3 regions of the Kitasatospora sp. NPDC051705 genome follow, and region 2 is predicted to be linked to each of the others. Evidence: predicted binding sites of a transcription regulator. Region 2 holds the regulator's gene; each other region holds the start of a gene.

Region 1 (5,751 bases), on a different contig from region 2:
CCCAACCTGAACCCCGGCTGGACCCCGCTGGTGAAGGCGGACAACCTGGGCCGCGAGCTCGGCTTCACCGCCCCGCTGCACGTCAAGGACGACTCGGGCAACCCCACCCACTCCTTCAAGGACCGGGTGGTGGCCTGCGCCATCGAGGCCGCCCGGGCCTTCGGCTACACCACGCTGTCCTGCTCGTCGACCGGCAACCTGGCCGGTGCGGTGGGTGCGGCGGCGGCCCGGGCCGGGTTCCGGTCCTGCGTGTTCATCCCGCACGACCTGGAGCAGGGCAAGGTCGTCATGGCCGGGGTGTACGGCGGCGAGCTGGTCGGCATCGAGGGCAACTACGACGACGTGAACCGCTTCTGCTCGGAGCTGATCGGCGACCCGGCCGGTGAGGGCTGGGGCTTCGTCAACGTCAACCTGCGCCCCTACTACGGGGAGGGTTCCAAGACGCTGGCGTACGAGATCTGCGAGCAGCTCGGCTGGCGGCTGCCGGAGCAGATCGTCATCCCGATCGCCTCGGGCTCCCAGCTGACCAAGATCGACAAGGGTCTGCAGGAGCTGATCAGGCTCGGCCTGGTCGAGGACCGGCCGTACAAGGTCTTCGGTGCCCAGGCGGCGGGCTGCTCGCCGGTGTCGGCCGCGTTCAAGGCCGGCCAGGACGTGATCCGGCCGGTCAAGCCGGACACCATCGCCAAGTCGCTGGCGATCGGCAACCCGGCGGACGGCCCGTACGTGCTGGACATCGCCCGGCGCACCGGCGGCGCCGTCGAGGACGTCACCGACGCCGAGGTGGTGGACGCCATCCGGCTGCTGGCCCGGACCGAGGGCATCTTCGCCGAGACCGCGGGCGGGGTCACCGTCGGCGTGCTGAAGAAGCTGGTGGAGACCGGCCAGCTCGACCCGGCCAAGGAGACCGTCGCGATCAACACCGGCGACGGCCTGAAGACCCTGGACGCCGTCGCCGGGGCCGGCATGACCGCCGTCATCCGCCCGACCCTGGCGTCCTTCCGCGACGCCGGCCTCGCGTCCGCCTGAACCACCCCCACCCGCTGGGCCGCACCCCCGCTAGGAGAGCCATGAGCGTCAACGTCCGCATCCCCACCATCCTGCGCACCTACACCGGCGGCGCCGCCGAGGTGAGCGCCGAGGGCGCCACCCTCGGCGAGGTCATCGCCGACCTGGAGAAGAACCACGCGGGCATCTCCGCCCGCATCCTGGACGACACCGGCAAGCTGCGCCGCTTCGTCAACGTCTACGTGAACGACGACGACGTGCGCTTCGCCGACGGCCTGGCGACGGAGGTCGCGGACGGGGCCGGCGTCTCGATCATCCCGGCGGTGGCCGGCGGCTGCTGAGCCGCACCCGCCCGGGCCGGCCGCCCGCGCGCACGGAATTCCGCTCTCCGTGCGCGTGGGCGGCCGTGCGCATTTCGGCGGGAATATATCCCGGTGGAGTCGGAGTAGAGTGTGGCTCGGCTGGGAAAAGGGATTCTCTTCATCCTCCCCCGCGATTCGCCGGACCGCCGTCCGGCCGTTGAGACCCGCTGGGCCCCGGCGCTGCGAAACATGTCAGGCCGATGTCAGAATTCGCGCGGTGATCTGTAGTAATTCGTCCGCTATGTCCGGCGTCAAATGCCGAGTTCATTCCGATTCCGCCCGCAGTGTCCCCTGGTGCGCACCCGGAATTCCCCGCAGTTGACCCTGTTGCAGAGGGCGTCGATCCGGATACATTCAGCGGCGGTCGACGTAGTCAGCCGCTCACAGGATGCCGTCAGGCGCCCCGGCGGAGGATTGCGGCGTGCACGGCTGCGCCCAGGGGGGGTTCCCCGGGCCGGCCTCCAAACCAGACCCGGGCCCGCGACCTGCGGGCGCGTGAAGGGCCAGCACAGCACTAGGGGAGTTCGGAATGGCTCAGGGCACCGTCAAGTGGTTCAACGCGGAGAAGGGCTACGGCTTCATCGCGGTCGACGGTGGTGCGGACGTCTTCGTCCACTACAGCGCGATCCAGATGGACGGCTACCGCACCCTCGAGGAGGGCCAGCGGGTCGAGTTCGAGATCTCCCAGGGACAGAAGGGCCCGCAGGCGGACATGGTCCGCTCGGTCTGACCTCTTCGGCTCCAGGAGCTCGGCGCGGCCCACGGCTGGTGACCACTCGCTTCTCGGCGGGCCCGTACGACACGCGTCGTGCGGGCCCGTCGGCGTTCCCGGGCGGGGAGTTGCGGGGGCCCCCGGGATCGCGCCGGACGGCTCGCGGGATCGCGATTGGGCTTGCACTCGACCACCCGGAGTGCTAATCATTGGCGTTAGCACTCACAGCGTGAGAGTGACAGCGGACCGGGTCGGTGAGGCCCCCGGGAGCGGTAGGGGAAAAGACCCCCGCACACCAGGGCCGTCCGTCGCGGGCACCCCTTGGTCCGAGCAGTCGACCGTGTCCCGGAGGACCACTTCTGATGGCCAAGATCATCGCCTTTGATGAGGAAGCTCGCCGCGGCCTTGAGCGTGGCATGAACCAGCTCGCCGACGCAGTGAAGGTCACGCTCGGCCCCAAGGGCCGCAACGTCGTGCTGGAGAAGAAGTGGGGCGCCCCCACGATCACCAACGACGGTGTCTCCATCGCCAAGGAGATCGAGCTCGAGGACCCGTACGAGAAGATCGGCGCGGAGCTCGTCAAGGAGGTCGCCAAGAAGACCGACGACGTCGCGGGTGACGGCACCACCACCGCCACCGTGCTCGCCCAGGCCCTGGTTCGCGAGGGTCTGCGCAACGTCGCCGCCGGCGCCAACCCGATGGCCCTGAAGCGCGGCATCGAGAAGGCCGTCGCCGCCGTCTCCGACCAGCTGCTGGCCCAGGCCAAGGACGTGGAGACCAAGGAGCAGATCGCCTCCACCGCCTCCATCTCGGCCGCCGACACCCAGATCGGCGAGCTGATCGCCGAGGCCATGGACAAGGTCGGCAAGGAAGGCGTCATCACCGTCGAGGAGAGCAACACCTTCGGTCTGGAGCTCGAGCTCACCGAGGGCATGCGCTTCGACAAGGGCTACATCTCCGCCTACTTCGCGACCGACCTGGAGCGCATGGAGGCGACCTTCGAGGACCCGTACATCCTCATCGCCAACTCCAAGATCGGCTCGGTCAAGGACCTGCTGCCGCTGCTGGAGAAGGTCATGCAGAGCGGCAAGCCGCTCGTCATCATCGCCGAGGACGTCGAGGGCGAGGCCCTGTCGACCCTGGTCGTGAACAAGATCCGCGGCACCTTCAAGTCCGTCGCCGTCAAGGCCCCGGGCTTCGGCGACCGCCGCAAGGCCATGCTCGGCGACATCGCCATCCTCACCGGTGGCACCGTGATCTCCGAGGAGGTCGGCCTCAAGCTGGAGAACGCCGGCATCGACCTGCTGGGCACCGCCCGCAAGGTGGTCATCACCAAGGACGAGACCACCATCGTCGACGGTGGCGGCGACAGCGAGCAGGTCGCGGGCCGCGTGAACCAGATCCGCGCCGAGATCGAGAACAGCGACTCGGACTACGACCGCGAGAAGCTCCAGGAGCGCCTCGCCAAGCTGGCCGGCGGCGTGGCCGTCATCAAGGCCGGCGCGGCCACCGAGGTGGAGCTCAAGGAGCGCAAGCACCGCATCGAGGACGCCGTCCGCAACGCCAAGGCCGCCGTCGAGGAGGGCATCGTCGCCGGTGGTGGCGTCGCGCTGCTGCAGGCCGGTGTCGCCTTCGACAAGCTGGAGCTGGACGGCGACGAGGCCACCGGTGCCAACATCGTCAAGGTCGCGCTCGAGGCCCCGATCAAGCAGATCGCGACCAACGCCGGCCTCGAGGGCGGCGTCGTGGTGGAGAAGGTGCGCAACCTCCCCGCCGGTCACGGCCTGAACGCCGCCACCAACGAGTACGTCGACCTGGTCGCCGCGGGCATCATCGACCCGGCCAAGGTCACCCGCTCCGCGCTGCAGAACGCCGCCTCCATCGCGGCGCTGTTCCTCACCACCGAGGCCGTCATCGCCGACAAGCCGGAGAAGGCCGCCGCGGCCGCCGGCGGCGGCATGCCGGGCGGTGACATGGACTTCTGATCCTGATCTCCTGAGATCGGATCGGTCGAATCCCGATCGTGTGGGCGGTCCCCTTCGGGGGGCCGCCCACACGGCGTTCCAGCGGCGCACTACCGGAGAATGGACAGATGGCTTCCGACGACATCGAGACCGCCCTGCACAACGCGCGGGCCCTGATCCTGGCCGACCTCACCGCGCGGGACGTGGCGGACGCCGCCGTCGTCTCCCTGGTGGAACAGGCCGTGACCCACCGCCGCTGGTGGCTCGAGCAGTGGCCGGACGGCACCGAGTACGTGCTCGGGCTGGTCGCCCAGGACGTCCAGGACGCGCTGCTGGAGGCCTACGGCCGCTGGCCGCTGTGCGCCGACTGCGCCGCCGACGGCGACCCGCACGCGCTCAGCGTGGAGCCCGAGCTGGGGCCGGAGCCGCACTGGGTGTGCGGCAAGCACGGTGCGGTGGTCGCGCCGGTCGGGGGACTCGCCTAGGGCGTGTCTTTCGGATCACGCCAGGCGGTCGCCGCCGGGGCACGCACTCCCCCAGCCTTCGGCCGGGGGTACCCCCACGCCGGCTTCTCGTCAGTCGCCGATGCTCCGCATGGACTCCCTCCTCGGCGCCGCCGATGCACGCACCCCAACGACGCCCGCTGATCCGACGTGATCCGAAAGACACGCCCTGGGGCGTGTCTTGTCGGACACGCCGTGGCCGGGTGCCGTTCTCAGGCCCCGCCGGACGCCAGCCGGTCCAGTTCGGCCGCCAGGTTGGCGCGGGCCGGGGCGTCGAAGCGGGCCAGGGCTGCCGGGGTGCGGTAGAGCGCGGGCAGCGCGAGGAGCCGGCGCAGGACGTCCGCCCGGCCGGCGCGGAAGTCGGGCTCCGGGACGAAGGCGTACTCCTCCCGGACGGCGGCCGCGTACGCGGCGTACGCCCCGGGGCTGCCGCCGAGCACGGCGAGGTCCGCGTCGCAGAGCACCTCGCCGTCGCGGTCGCCCGGCTCGGGGCGGTGCGTGACGGTGAGCAGGACCAGCCGTTCGACCTCGGCCACCCGCGCGGCGGGCAGGCCGGCGGCGGTGAGCGCGCGGACCGCCAGGGCGGCGCTGCGCTCCTCGTTCTCGGAGCGGTCGGGCCGGTAGACGGCGTCGTGGAACCAGGCCGCGAGCCGGACGGCGTCCGGGTCGGCGGCGTGCCCGGCGAGCTCGTCGACGTGCCGCAGCACGGCCCGCAGGTGCTCGGGGGTGTGGTAGCGGCGCTGCGGTTCGGCCCAGCGGCGCAGCAGCTCCCGCCCGTACGGCTCGGGGTCCTCGGTCGCGGCGCAGCGGTGCAGCAGCGCGGTCCAGTCGGCGAGCAGGGCGTCCGCGCGGTCGTCGGTGTGGTCCCCGGCGCGTTCCTCGGTGATGGGCATGGGGGCCATTCTCGCGGTGCCGTCGCACTGGACCGATAGGTAGATCGACGATATATGTAGTCACATGACTGAACGCTCGATGCAGGAGCCCACGCTGCTGCTGCTCACCGCACTCGCCGACGCCCCCAGACACGGCTACGCGCTCATCCAGGAGATCGCCGCCATCTCGGACGGACGGGTCACGATGCGCACCGGCACGCTCTACGGCGCGCTCGACCGCCTGCTGCAGCAGGGGCTCATCGAGGTCGCGGCCGAGGAGGTGGTGGACGGCCGGGCCCGGCGCAGCTACGCCCTGACCGCCGCCGGTCG
Region 2 (5,751 bases):
CCGGCCGGGCGGACCAGGGTGACCACCCGGCCGTCCAGCAGGAAGCCGCGCGGCACCAGGGGGAACACCCGGTGCTTGCCGAAGCGGTCCTCCAGGGTGACGGTGAAGCCCTCGGCGGTCTTCTCGCAGCGCACCACCGCGCCGCAGAAGCCGGTGGCCGCCTCCTCGACGACCAGGTCCCGGTCGGCCGGCACCTCCGGGGCGGGGGTCTGCTTCTTCCACGGCGGGGTCAGGTCGGGTCCGTACTGGCGGCTGCGCATGCAGGCGACTATAGGGAGTGCGGACGGACCGTCAGAGTCCGGGCGCGCCCCAGACCGGGAACCAGCGGCTGAGGTCCTTCTCCAGCCGCAGGTCGTTCCCGAGCAGGGCGTTGACCTGCAGTTCGAGCGGGCTGTTGCGCCGCTCGCCGCCGCCGGGCATCGGCGCGAAGGGGTAGAAGGTGCCGCGCTTGTACAGGTAGACGAGGGCGAGCGACCGGCCCTGCGGGTCGCGGAAGCCCACCAGCGAGCAGAGCAGCTGCGGCCCGAAGCCGTTCCCCTCCAGCTCGCTGTTGACCGCGTGCAGGTCGTTCACCAGCTCGGGCAGCTCCTCGGGGGTGTGCCGGGCGAGCAGCCAGGAGTAGCCGTAGCCGTCCTTGGAGGCCTCCACCGGGACGCCGCCGCGCTCGGTGTCGGCGTCCAGCAGCTCCCGCACCTGCTGCTCGACCTGGCCGAAGGCCGCGCCCTCGACGGCGGCGAAGCACACCGAGCCGAGCCCGGTGGGGGTGAACCCGGCCCCGGCCTCCAGGGTGAGGGCGGCGGACGGCACGCCGAACAGCTGGTCGAGGTCGGGCTTGACGGGCTTGGTGCGGCCGAACAGGGCGTCCAGGATTCCCACGGTGGTCCTTTCGCGTCGAGGCGGAGGGGTGGCGGGGCGGAGGGGTGACGAGGCGGCGGGCCGGTGAGGCGGCGCGGCGGCGGTGGGCGGGGGAGCCCCGCGGTCAGCGGCCGAGCTGCTCGGAGATCTTCGCCAGCTGGTCCAGCCGCTTCTCCAGCGTCGGGTGGGTGGAGAACAGCTGGGCGGCGGTCTCCCGGGCGCCGAGCGCGGGGGCGAAGTAGAAGGCGTTGTAGGGCTGGGCCTGGCGCAGGTCCTTGCTGGGGATGGCGGCGATCTGCCCGGTGACCTTGGTCAGGGCGGAGGCCAGGGCGCTGGGCCGGCCGGTGAGCTGGGCGGCGGCGCGGTCGGCGGCGAGCTCCCGGTAGCGGGAGAGCAGCCGGGTGAGCAGGAAGCTGATGGCGTAGACGACCATCGACACCAGCGGGATGATCAGGGCGACGATGGCCGCGTTCTGGTCGTTGTTGTTGCGGCCGCCGCCCATGAAGCCGCCGTACACCGCGATCCGGGTCATCGCGCCGGCGAGGACGCCGAGGAACCCGGCGACGGTCATCACCGCGACGTCCCGGTGGGCGACGTGCGACAGCTCGTGGGCGAGGACCCCTTCGAGCTCCTCGGGCTCCAGCCGGCGCAGCAGCCCCGTGGTGACGCAGACCACGGCGTTCTGCGGGTTGCGGCCGGTGGCGAAGGCGTTCGGCATGTCGTTGTCGGCGACCGCCACCCGGGGCTTGGGCATGTCCGCGAGGGCGCAGAGCCGGTCGATGGTGCCGTGCAGCTGCGGGTACTGCTCCGGGCTCACCTGGTGGGCGCCCATCGCCCGCTCGGTGATCTTGTCGCTGAACCAGAACTGGGCCACGAACAGCCCGCCGGAGATGAGGACGATCAGTGGCCAGGCGCCGCGCAGGAGCGCGATCAGCAGGCCGGTGAAACCGACGTACAGCAACCCGATCACGAACATCGTCACGACCATGCGGCCGGTCAGACCGCGGTCGGGCGCGAAACGGGTGTGCTGGCCCGAGCTCGACATCGCTTGCTCCTCCATTCGCCGTCGCTTCCGATGCTGCCACCCGGACGGCCCCACGGCACCACCCCCGCGCCGGGAACTGCGGGCAGGATCACTCCGGCCGGGCCGTTCCTGCCTCAAGGCCCGGGCCTTACACTGGCAGGTACGGTTCTGGCACTCGTAGGTTCAGAGTGCCAGGGCGGTCACCGGATCCGGGGCCTTCCCGGAGCGGTCGGCAGCATCTGTGACACAGACGGACAACGTGCGAAGACGGAGGTGTGTGCCCCATGGCCGGTGAGATCCGCCAGCTGGACGACCGCAAGCTCGCCGTGCTCCGCGCGATCGTCCAGGACTACGTGGGGACCGAGGAGCCGGTCGGCTCCAAGGCCCTGGTGGAGCGGCACAACCTCGGGGTCTCCCCGGCGACCGTGCGCAACGACATGGCGGCGCTGGAGGAGGAGGGCTACATCCACCAGCCGCACACCAGTGCCGGGCGCATCCCCACCGACAAGGGCTACCGCCTGTTCGTCGACAAGCTCGCCGAGATCAAGCCGATGAGCGCCCCCGAGCGCCGGGCGATCCGGCACTTCCTGGACGGCGCCGTCGACCTGGACGACACCGTGGCCCGCACGGTGCGGCTGCTCGCGCAGCTGACCCGGCAGGTCGCGGTGGTGCAGTACCCGTCGCTGTCGCGCTCCACCGTCCGGCACATCGAGCTGGTCGCCCTCGCCCCGACCAAGGTGATGCTGGTGCTGATCACCAACACCGGCCGGGTCGAGCAGCGGATGGTGGACTGCCCGGGCACCGTCGGCGAGACGGTCCTGGCGGACCTGCGGGCCCGGATCAACGCGCGGGCCGCCGGCCAGCGGCTGCCGGACGTGCCGGGGTTCCTGGAGGAGCTCCCGGCGATGTTCGAGCAGGCGGACCGGCCGACCGTCACCACCGTCCTGGCGACGCTGTTCGAGGCGCTCGCCGAGCAGAACGAGGAGCGGATCATGCTGGCCGGCACGGCCAACCTGACCCGCTTCGGCCACGACTTCCCGCTCACCATCCAGCCGGTGCTGGAGGCCCTGGAGGAGCAGGTCGTCCTGCTCCGCCTCCTGGGTGAGACCGCGGACGCCGGGATGACGGTCCGGATCGGGCGCGAGATCGCCTACGAGGGGCTGAATTCCACCTCGGTGGTGTCGGTCGGTTACGGTTCGGGCGACGAGAGCGTGGCCAAACTGGGTGTGATCGGTCCGACCCGGATGGACTATCCGGGCACAATGGGGGCGGTGCGTGCGGTGGCGCGGTACGTGGGTCAGATCCTGGCCGAGTCGTAGCAATCGACCGCCGTTGCACGGGTAACGGCGGTGTCCAGTCGCAGCACTTCTACAGGCGGAACAAGCGGAGCATTTGGTGGCCACGGACTACTACGCGGTACTCGGCGTCCGACGGGATGCGGGGCAGGACGAGATCAAGAAGGCGTTCCGGCGCCTGGCACGCGAACTGCACCCGGACGTCAACCCGGACCCGAAGACGCAGGAGCGGTTCAAGGAGATCAACGCCGCCTACGAGGTGCTCTCCGACCCGCAGAAGCGCCAGGTCTACGACCTCGGCGGCGACCCGCTGTCCCCGGGCGGCGGCGCGGGCGCGGGCGGCTTCGGCGCCGGCGCGGCCGGATTCGGCTTCTCGGACATCATGGACGCCTTCTTCGGCGCCGCGGCCGGCCAGCGCGGACCGCGCTCGCGGACCCGGCGCGGGCAGGACGCCATGATCCGGCTGGAGATCACCCTGGAGGAGGCCGCGTTCGGCACCACCAAGGAGCTCCAGGTCGACACGGCGGTCACCTGCACCACCTGCAGCGGCGAGGGCGCGGCCCCCGGCACCTCCGCGCAGACCTGTGACATGTGCCGCGGCAAGGGCGAGGTCTCCCAGGTCACCCGGTCCTTCCTGGGCCAGGTCATGACCTCCCGCCCCTGCCCGCAGTGCCAGGGCTTCGGCACCGTCGTGCCGACCCCGTGCCCGGAGTGCGCCGGCGACGGCCGCGTGCGCGCCCGCCGCACCCTGACCGTCAAGATCCCGGCGGGCGTCGACAACGGCACCCGGATCCAGCTGGCCGGCGAGGGCGAGGTCGGCCCCGGCGGCGGCCCGGCCGGCGACCTGTACGTCGAGATCGCCGAGACCACCCACACCGTCTTCCAGCGGCGCGGGGACGACCTGCACTGCACCGTCACCATCCCGATGACGGCGGCCGCGCTCGGCACCCAGGTGCCGCTGCAGACCCTCGACGGGCTGGAGGAGGTCGACATCCGGCCGGGCACCCAGTCCGGGCAGTCGATCCCGTTGCACGGGCGGGGCATCACCCACCTGCGCGGCGGCGGCCGCGGCGACCTGATAGTGCACGTCGAGGTGCAGACGCCGACCAAGCTCGACGCCGAGCAGGAGGAGCTGCTGCGCCGGCTCGCGGTGCTGCGCGGCGAGGAGCGGCCGGCCGGCCAGTTCGCGCCGGGCCAGCAGGGCCTGTTCTCGCGCCTGAAGGACGCGTTCAACGGCCGGTAGCCGTCCGCGCGGGGGTGCCGGGGATCCGCCCGGCACCCCTTTCGCGTGCCCGCCCGGTTTCGCGTGCCCGCCCAGCCGGAGCGCCCCCGCTCCGCCCCACCACCGGAGGTTCCCCGCATGACCGCCCCCGTCTTCGTCGTCGAGACCGAGCGGATCGCCGCCGCCGCGCCCGGCACCGTGGTGCGCCTGGACGGGCCGGAGGGGCGGCACGCGGCCGCGGTGAAGCGGCTGACCGCCGGTGAGGCGGTGACCCTCGCCGACGGCCTGGGCCTGGGCGTGGACGGCACGGTCGCCGAGGTGCTCGGCAAGGACGCGATCGACGTCGCGGTGGCGGCGGTGCGCCGGGAGCCGGAGCCGGCGCCGCGGATCGTCGTCGTCCAGGCCCTGCCCAAGGGCGACCGCGGCGAGCTGGCGGTGGAGACCATGACCGAGGTCGGCGTGGACGTGGTGATCCCGTGGTCCGCCTCCCGCTGCATCACCCAGTGGAAGGGCGACCGGGGCGCCAAGGCGCTCGCCAAGTGGCGGGCCACCGCCCGGGAGGCGGGCAAGCAGTCCCGCCGGCTGCGCTTCCCCGAGGTGCGCGAGCCGATGACCACCCGGCAGCTGGCGCCGGTGCTGGCCGCCGCGGCGTTCGCCGCCGTGCTGCACGAGGAGGGCTCCCGGCCGCTGGCGCACGCCGGGCTGCCGGAGGGCGGCGACCTGGTGCTGGTGGTGGGCCCGGAGGGCGGGGTCTCCCCGGAGGAGCTGGCGGCCTTCGCCGAGGCGGGCGCCGGGCCGTACCGGCTGGGCCCCTCGGTGCTGCGCACCTCGACCGCCGGCGTGGCCGCCGGCGCACTGCTGCTGGGGCGCACCGGCCGCTGGTCCTGACCGGCCGGACCGGGCGGCTCGCCCGGGCGCCGGAGTCTGCGAAAAGCGGAGCGCGTCGTACGCGCACGTGCCTACGCTGGCCGCGTGACGGAACCCCTGAGCACCCCTGCGGGCGCCTACCTGCGCCACCCCCATCTGCACGGTGACCTGATCACCTTCGTCGCCGAGAACGACGTCTGGCTGGCCCCGCTGGACGGCGGCCGGGCCTGGCGGCTGACGGCCGACCACCTGCCGGTCCACCACCCCCGGTTCGCCCCCGACGGGCGGCACATCGCCTTCACCTCCACCCGGGACGGCGCGCCCGAGGTGCACGTGGTGCCGGTCGACGGAGGCCCCTCCCGCCGGCTCACCCACTGGGGCAGCGACCAGACCCAGCTGCAGGGCTGGACGGCGGACGGCCGCCCGATCGCCACCACCACCGCGGGCGAGGCCACGCTGCGCCGCACCTGGGCGCACGCCGTGCCGCT
Region 3 (5,751 bases), on a different contig from region 2:
CATCCTGGTCGTCGTCTTCACCCTGCTGCAGGGCCCGACCCTGCCCTGGGTGGCCAAGCGGCTGCGGGTCGGCGAGGGCGCCATGGGCCAGGACCTCGGCATCGAGTCCGCCCCGCTGGAGAAGCTGCACGGCCACCTGCTGTCGGTCGCGCTCTCGCCGACCTCGCGGATGTCCGGCGTGGAGATCAGCGAGCTGCGGCTGCCCAAGGGGGCGGCGGTCACCCTGGTGGTGCGGGAGGGCAACTCCTTCGTGCCGGACAAGGCGACGGTGCTGCGCGGCGGGGACGAGCTGCTGGTGGTCACCACGGACGCGGTCGGCGAGGCGGCCGAGCGGCGCCTGCGGGCCGTGGACCGGGGTGGCAAGCTCGCGGGGTGGCTGAACGGGCGGTGAGCCCGGGCGGGGTGCGGCGGCGGGGTCTCGCGGCGGAGGTCTCGCGGCGGGGCCGGGCCGGGTGGCGGCGGCGGGCGGCGGCGGGTTGAGGGTGGCTTTCAAGGCTTAACGCGCCGTTCACCTTCAATAGGCAGGACAGTTTTGGATTTGCCCTGTAGTGTGGTGGCCAGCGCGACATCTACGCGCGTATATGTATGATGGGTACACCACACCCAGCATCTGCCTGACGCAGAGTTGGCGCGACCGCTCGGCGGCCGCGGTCCGGCCCCGGCCCACACGCCGGACCGGCCCGGTATCTACCCCGGTCGACGCGCGAGAGGACGACTCTCGGCGCCGTCGGGGCCACACCATGCCCTGCCGCGCTACCAGGCAGCAGGAAGGACCGACCGTGACGGCCCGCCGAACGGTCGACAACGCCGAGGACGCCGGCGCCACCAGCGCGCCCGCCCGCGTCGGCTACGGGGCGCTGCTCCGCACGCCCGGCGCCTGGACGTTCCTGGTGCCCGCGTTCGTCGCGCGGCTGCCCTACGCGATGCTCAGCATGGGCATCCTGCTGCTCGTCAAGGACACCCACGGCTCCTACGGCACCGCCGGCACCGTGACCGCCGTCGCCGCCGTCTCGCAGGCCCTGATCGGCCCGCAGACCGGCCGCCTCGCGGACCGGTACGGACAGGCCACCGTGCTCGTCCCCACCGTCCTGGTGCACGCCCTGTCGGTCGGCGTGCTGATCGCCCTCGCGCTCGGGCACGCCCCGGCCTGGACCCTGTTCCTGGCCGCCGTCCCGGCCGGTGCGAGCGTGCCGCAGATCGGCGCCATGGTCCGCGCCCGCTGGGTCGCCACCTTCGGCGCCGAGGGCGCGTCCGCCACCTCCGCCGCCAAGGTGAGCACCGCGTTCGCCTTCGAGTCCGTGACGGACGAGTTCACCTTCGTGGTCGGCCCGATCGTGGCAGCCAAGATCGCCACCTCGGTCAACCCCTCCGCCAGCCTGATCGCCGAGGCCGCGCTGACCCTCGTCGGCGGCCTGGTCTTCGCCACCCAGCGGCGCACCGCGCCCGCCCGGATCACGCCGCGCCCCGGCGCCCGGCGCGCCTCCGCCCTCTCCTCGCCCGGCGTCCGGCTGCTGGCCGGCGTCACCCTCGGGGTCGGCGCCGTCTTCGGCGGCATGCAGGTCTCGGTGAACGCCTTCGCCGACTCGGTCGGCCAGCACGACGCCTCCGGCACCGTGTACGGGATCTTCGCCGGCGGCTCGATGGTGGCCGGCGTGCTCTACGGCGTGATCGCCTGGCGGCACGCGGTGCAGCAGCGGATGATCGCCAGCTACGCGCTGCTGGTCCTGGGCTGCTCGACGCTGTGGGCCATGCCCAACCTGGTCGCGCTCTCCGTCGCCGGGCTGGTCTGCGGCCTGGCCATCGCACCGACCCTGATCAGCGGCTACACCCTGGTCGAGACGCTGGTCGAGGACGGCGCCAAGACCGAGGCCTTCACCTGGCTGACCGGCGCCATCGGCCTCGGCCTGGCGGTCGGCTCGATGGTGGCCGGCCAGCTGATCGACGCCAACGGGCCGTCCGCGGGCTTCCTGGTGCCGGTGATCGGCGCCGGCCTCGGCCTGGTCGCGCTGGTCGCGCTGCGACACCTGCTGGTCGCGCCCGGCGGCGCGGTCGGCGCCGGCGGTGCGGACGGGGCGACCGCGGCGGACGCGGCCCCGTCGGAGCACGCCGCGGCGCGGCAGCTGGTGGGTGCGGCCAAGGGCTGAGCCGGTACCCGCGGTCCGCGCCGGACCACCACCCCGGAACGGCGCGGGCGTTCAACCCGGCTCATCTCACACCGGAGTCGCTGGACTGATCCCGCGGAATGCCGCATCATTGACCATCGTTAGCACTCATCAGGCGAGAGTGCCAGGAGGAAGACAAGTGCCCACGTACCAGTACCAGTGCACCGAGTGCGGCAACGGCCTGGAGGCGGTGCAGAAGTTCACCGACGAGGCGCTGACCACGTGCCCCGACTGCCAGGGACGACTGCGCAAGGTCTTCTCGGCCGTGGGCGTCGTGTTCAAGGGCTCGGGCTTCTACCGCACCGACAGCCGCTCGTCCTCCAGCAGCTCGGTGGGCTCCGGCGGCTCGGCGTCGACCGGCTCGTCCTCGACGTCCTCGAACGGCTCGTCCTCGACCTCGACGTCCTCCTCGACGTCCTCCGCTTCGAGCTCCTCGAGCGCTTCGAGCCCGGCTCCGGCCGCGAGCTGATCACGGCGCCGGCCCGGCCGGCACCGTCGACGACACGGGACAGGCCCGTCACCCCCGCTCCGCGCGGGGGCGGCGGGCCTTCTCGTCGTTCCCGGGCGTCGTTCCGGGCCTCCTTCGTCGTTCCGGGCCCTTCTGGTGGTCCCAGGCCCTTCTCGTGGTTCCAGGCCCTTCTGGTGGCCCCGGACCGGCCCGGTCGTCAATCCGGCCGGCCGTACTCACTCCTGCGGGTGTACGGATTCGTCCACAGGGGCCGGGTTGTCCACAGGCTGCGGATAACGGCTTCCCGCGGCGGCGCCGGGCGCCCATCGTGTGGGTCAGCAGAACGCGGCCGGCCCGGCAGGGGCCGGCGCCCTACGACCCCGGTGGTGCCGATGTCCTCCCCGATCCTCTCGATCCCGCTGCCCGCGCCCACCGTCCCGCCCCGGCAGGAGGTGCCCCGGTTCCCGCCGATCCGGCGCGGCGCCGGCCGGTGGCACCGCTGGCGGCACGTCGTACGGCGGCGGGCCGGGGTGCCCGCGGCGGTGCTGCTCGCCGTGGCCGCGGCACTCGCGGTCGGGCCCGCCCGGGCCGGGCTGCCGCCCCCTCCGGGCGGCGCGGTGGGCCGGACGGGTTGTCAATCCGGAGCACTGGAAGATCACCCGTAACCGGGCGACGACTTCGTCGTTCACGGCGGCATGAAAGGCTTCAAGGAATTCCTGCTGCGCGGGAACGTCGTCGAACTCGCCGTCGCCGTCGTCATCGGCGCGGCCTTCACCAACATCGTCAACGCCTTCGTCAAGGGCGTGATCAACCCGATCGTCGGCGTGTTCGGGGCCAAGGACCTGGCGTCCTACAGCTCCTGCCTCAAGGGCCCCTGCGAGGTGAGCCCCACCGGCGAGGTCGTGTCCGGGATCTTCATCCTGTGGGGATCGGTGCTCAGCGCCGTCCTGCAGTTCATGATCACCGCGGCCGTCGTCTACTTCTGCCTGATCGTCCCCATGAACCGGTTCACCGCGCGGCGCAAGACCCTCGCCGAGTCCACCGCGGAGGCCGAGGCCAAGGAGGTGCTGCTGCTCACCGAGATCCGCGACGCGCTGGTCACCGCCCGGAGCTGACGGGCCGCACCACCCGCCCGGCCCCCGTCCGCGCCACGTCCGTTCCCGTCCCGTCCGTTCCCGTCCCCTTCGGCGCCGCTCGGCGCCGTTCAGTCCCCGTGGTGCGGCGGGCGCTGGTTCAGGTACCAGTCCAGCCCCCGCCCACCGCTCTCCCCCGCCCCGGGGCGGTCGCCCCAGCCGGCGTCGGTGTCGTCGCTCGACTGCTGGTCCAGCGGGTCACGGAAGACCAGCCGGGCCTTGGCCGCGGCCGGCTGCTCCTCGCGCTTCCGCTGGCCCCGGTCCTGCTCCTGCTCCTGCTCCTGCTCTTCCACCCTGCTCACTCCGCTGCTCGCCCGGATCGTTCCGCCCTCAAGCCTAGGCTCCGCGAACCGCGGGCCCCGGTGCGGAGTTCTCCGCACCGGGGCCCGGGAGGCCGGTCCGGTCGCGTGCCACGGCCGGGCGGCTCGCTCGGACCGGTGGGCCGGGTCGGTCGGCCAAGCCGCTCGGTCAGGCCGCTCGGTCAGGCCGCTTCGAAGCCCGCGTGGTCCGCGATCTTCTTCAGCTCGGCCAGCGCGTGCTTCTCGATCTGGCGGATCCGCTCGCGGGTGAGGCCGTGCTGCTTGCCCACCTCGGTGAGGGTGCGCTCGCGGCCGTCCTCCATCCCGTAGCGGGAGCGGATGATCGAGGCCGTGCGGTCGTCCAGCCGCCCGATCAGGTCGTCCAGCTCCTCGCGGCGCAGCATGACCATCACGGCGTCCTCGGGGGACGTCGCCCCGGTGTCCTCGACCAGGTCGCCGAACTGGGTCTCGCCCTCGTCGTCGACCGACATGTTGAGGCTGACCGGGTCACGGGCCCAGTCGAGCACGTCCTTGATCCGGGCCTCGGTGGTGTCCAGCTCGGCCGCGATCTCCGCCGGGTCGGCCTCGCGGCCCAGCTCCTTGGACTTCTCGCGCTGCACCCGGCGGATCCGCCCGAGCTCCTCGACCAGGTGCACGGGCAGCCGGATGGTGCGGGACTGGTCGGCGATCGAGCGGGTGATCGCCTGCCGGATCCACCAGGTGGCATAGGTGGAGAACTTGAAACCCTTGGCGTAGTCGAACTTCTCGACGGCGCGCACCAGGCCGGCGTTGCCCTCCTGGATGAGGTCCAGCAGCGGCAGGCCGCTGCGCGGGTACCGGCGGGCGACCGCCACGACGAGTCGGAGGTTGGAGCGGATGAAGACGTCCTTGGCGCGCTCCGCGTCCTCGGCTATCACCTCCAGCTCCTCGCGCGAGACGCCGTCGGGCAACCCGCCCTCGTCCAGCAGGTGCTGGGCGTACACGCCGGCCTCGATCCGCAGCGAGAGCTCGACCTCCTCGGCGGCATCGAGCAGGGGCGTCCTGGCGATCTCGTCGAGGTACATGCCGACCAGGTCACGGTCGGCCTCGAGGTTGGTCGGGCGGGCCGCGCGAGTCCGGTCGGCCCTGTCGCGAACGACGGCACGGGTGGCCATGCTTGCTCCCTTTGCTGGAATTGCCGAGCTCTGCCTGCCTGCCCCGAGAGGGCAAGAAGTGCGGGCCCCGCGGGGCTCACACGTAACGATCCAACGAACAGATTCCGGACAACATTCCCAAGTCACTCAGATTCTTCCGCGCCATGCAGTATCCTGCCGGTTTTCACCCCGGTTCTGGACGCTGGGTGACCGGCCGGGCACCTCCGGTGCCGATTCTGCGACCGCTTCCGAGCGGGTCGCTCACGCCCCGTGCACACGACCACCGCCCTACAGGGTGAACCGGCGGACGGGCACGGTCGTTCCCCGCGCCCCCGGCGATCACCCGCGCTCACACCCCGGCGCACGCAGGTTCTCCGCACAAACGATGCCGAATCGCTATCACTCCACGTCCCGATCGACCCGGGACACTGGGAAGGTGTCAGCCATGCACCTGACCAACAGCGCGACCTCAGTCACTGCGCGTCACCGCCGCCTGCTGCGGGACTCGGCGCTCGCAGTGGGCTGCGCCGCGCTGTTCGGCCTGCTGACCGTCCTGGTGACCGGGCACTGGCACCC

The links. The regulator HrcA, encoded in region 2, represses chaperone genes, less so after heat shock. The targets are predictions, from matches to a motif close to TTNGCACTCNGNNNNNCNGAGTGCNAA.
Region 1: a site for HrcA is predicted at 2,262-2,288, ahead of groL (chaperonin GroEL). Genes of this name have one in related genera too.
Region 3: a site for HrcA is predicted at 2,264-2,290, ahead of ACIA8Q_RS06975 (FmdB family zinc ribbon protein). Genes of this name have one in related genera too.

Annotation. Positions count from the first base shown of each region.
Region 1 is NZ_JBITCO010000004.1:262,030-267,780, reverse strand. Features, by position in the region: gene thrC (threonine synthase) at 1-1,029, shown strand, start outside; gene ACIA8Q_RS07770 (MoaD/ThiS family protein) at 1,071-1,349, shown strand; gene ACIA8Q_RS07765 (cold-shock protein) at 1,900-2,100, shown strand; gene groL (chaperonin GroEL) at 2,445-4,067, shown strand; gene ACIA8Q_RS07755 (hypothetical protein) at 4,175-4,531, shown strand; gene ACIA8Q_RS07750 (hypothetical protein) at 4,762-5,442, opposite strand; gene ACIA8Q_RS07745 (PadR family transcriptional regulator) at 5,507-5,751, shown strand, end outside.
Region 2 is NZ_JBITCO010000003.1:145,274-151,024, forward strand. Features, by position in the region: gene ACIA8Q_RS05525 (DUF3097 domain-containing protein) at 1-260, opposite strand, end outside; gene ACIA8Q_RS05530 (hypothetical protein) at 292-876, opposite strand; gene htpX (zinc metalloprotease HtpX) at 980-1,900, opposite strand; gene hrcA (heat-inducible transcriptional repressor HrcA) at 2,164-3,198, shown strand; gene dnaJ (molecular chaperone DnaJ) at 3,275-4,417, shown strand; gene ACIA8Q_RS05550 (16S rRNA (uracil(1498)-N(3))-methyltransferase) at 4,535-5,284, shown strand; gene ACIA8Q_RS05555 (PDZ domain-containing protein) at 5,369-5,751, shown strand, end outside.
Region 3 is NZ_JBITCO010000004.1:86,497-92,247, forward strand. Features, by position in the region: gene ACIA8Q_RS06965 (potassium/proton antiporter) at 1-391, shown strand, start outside; gene ACIA8Q_RS06970 (MFS transporter) at 780-2,144, shown strand; gene ACIA8Q_RS06975 (FmdB family zinc ribbon protein) at 2,302-2,631, shown strand; gene ACIA8Q_RS06980 (hypothetical protein) at 3,003-3,275, shown strand; gene mscL (large conductance mechanosensitive channel protein MscL) at 3,306-3,725, shown strand; gene ACIA8Q_RS06990 (hypothetical protein) at 3,815-4,036, opposite strand; gene ACIA8Q_RS06995 (sigma-70 family RNA polymerase sigma factor) at 4,225-5,196, opposite strand; gene ACIA8Q_RS07000 (phosphatase PAP2 family protein) at 5,621-5,751, shown strand, end outside.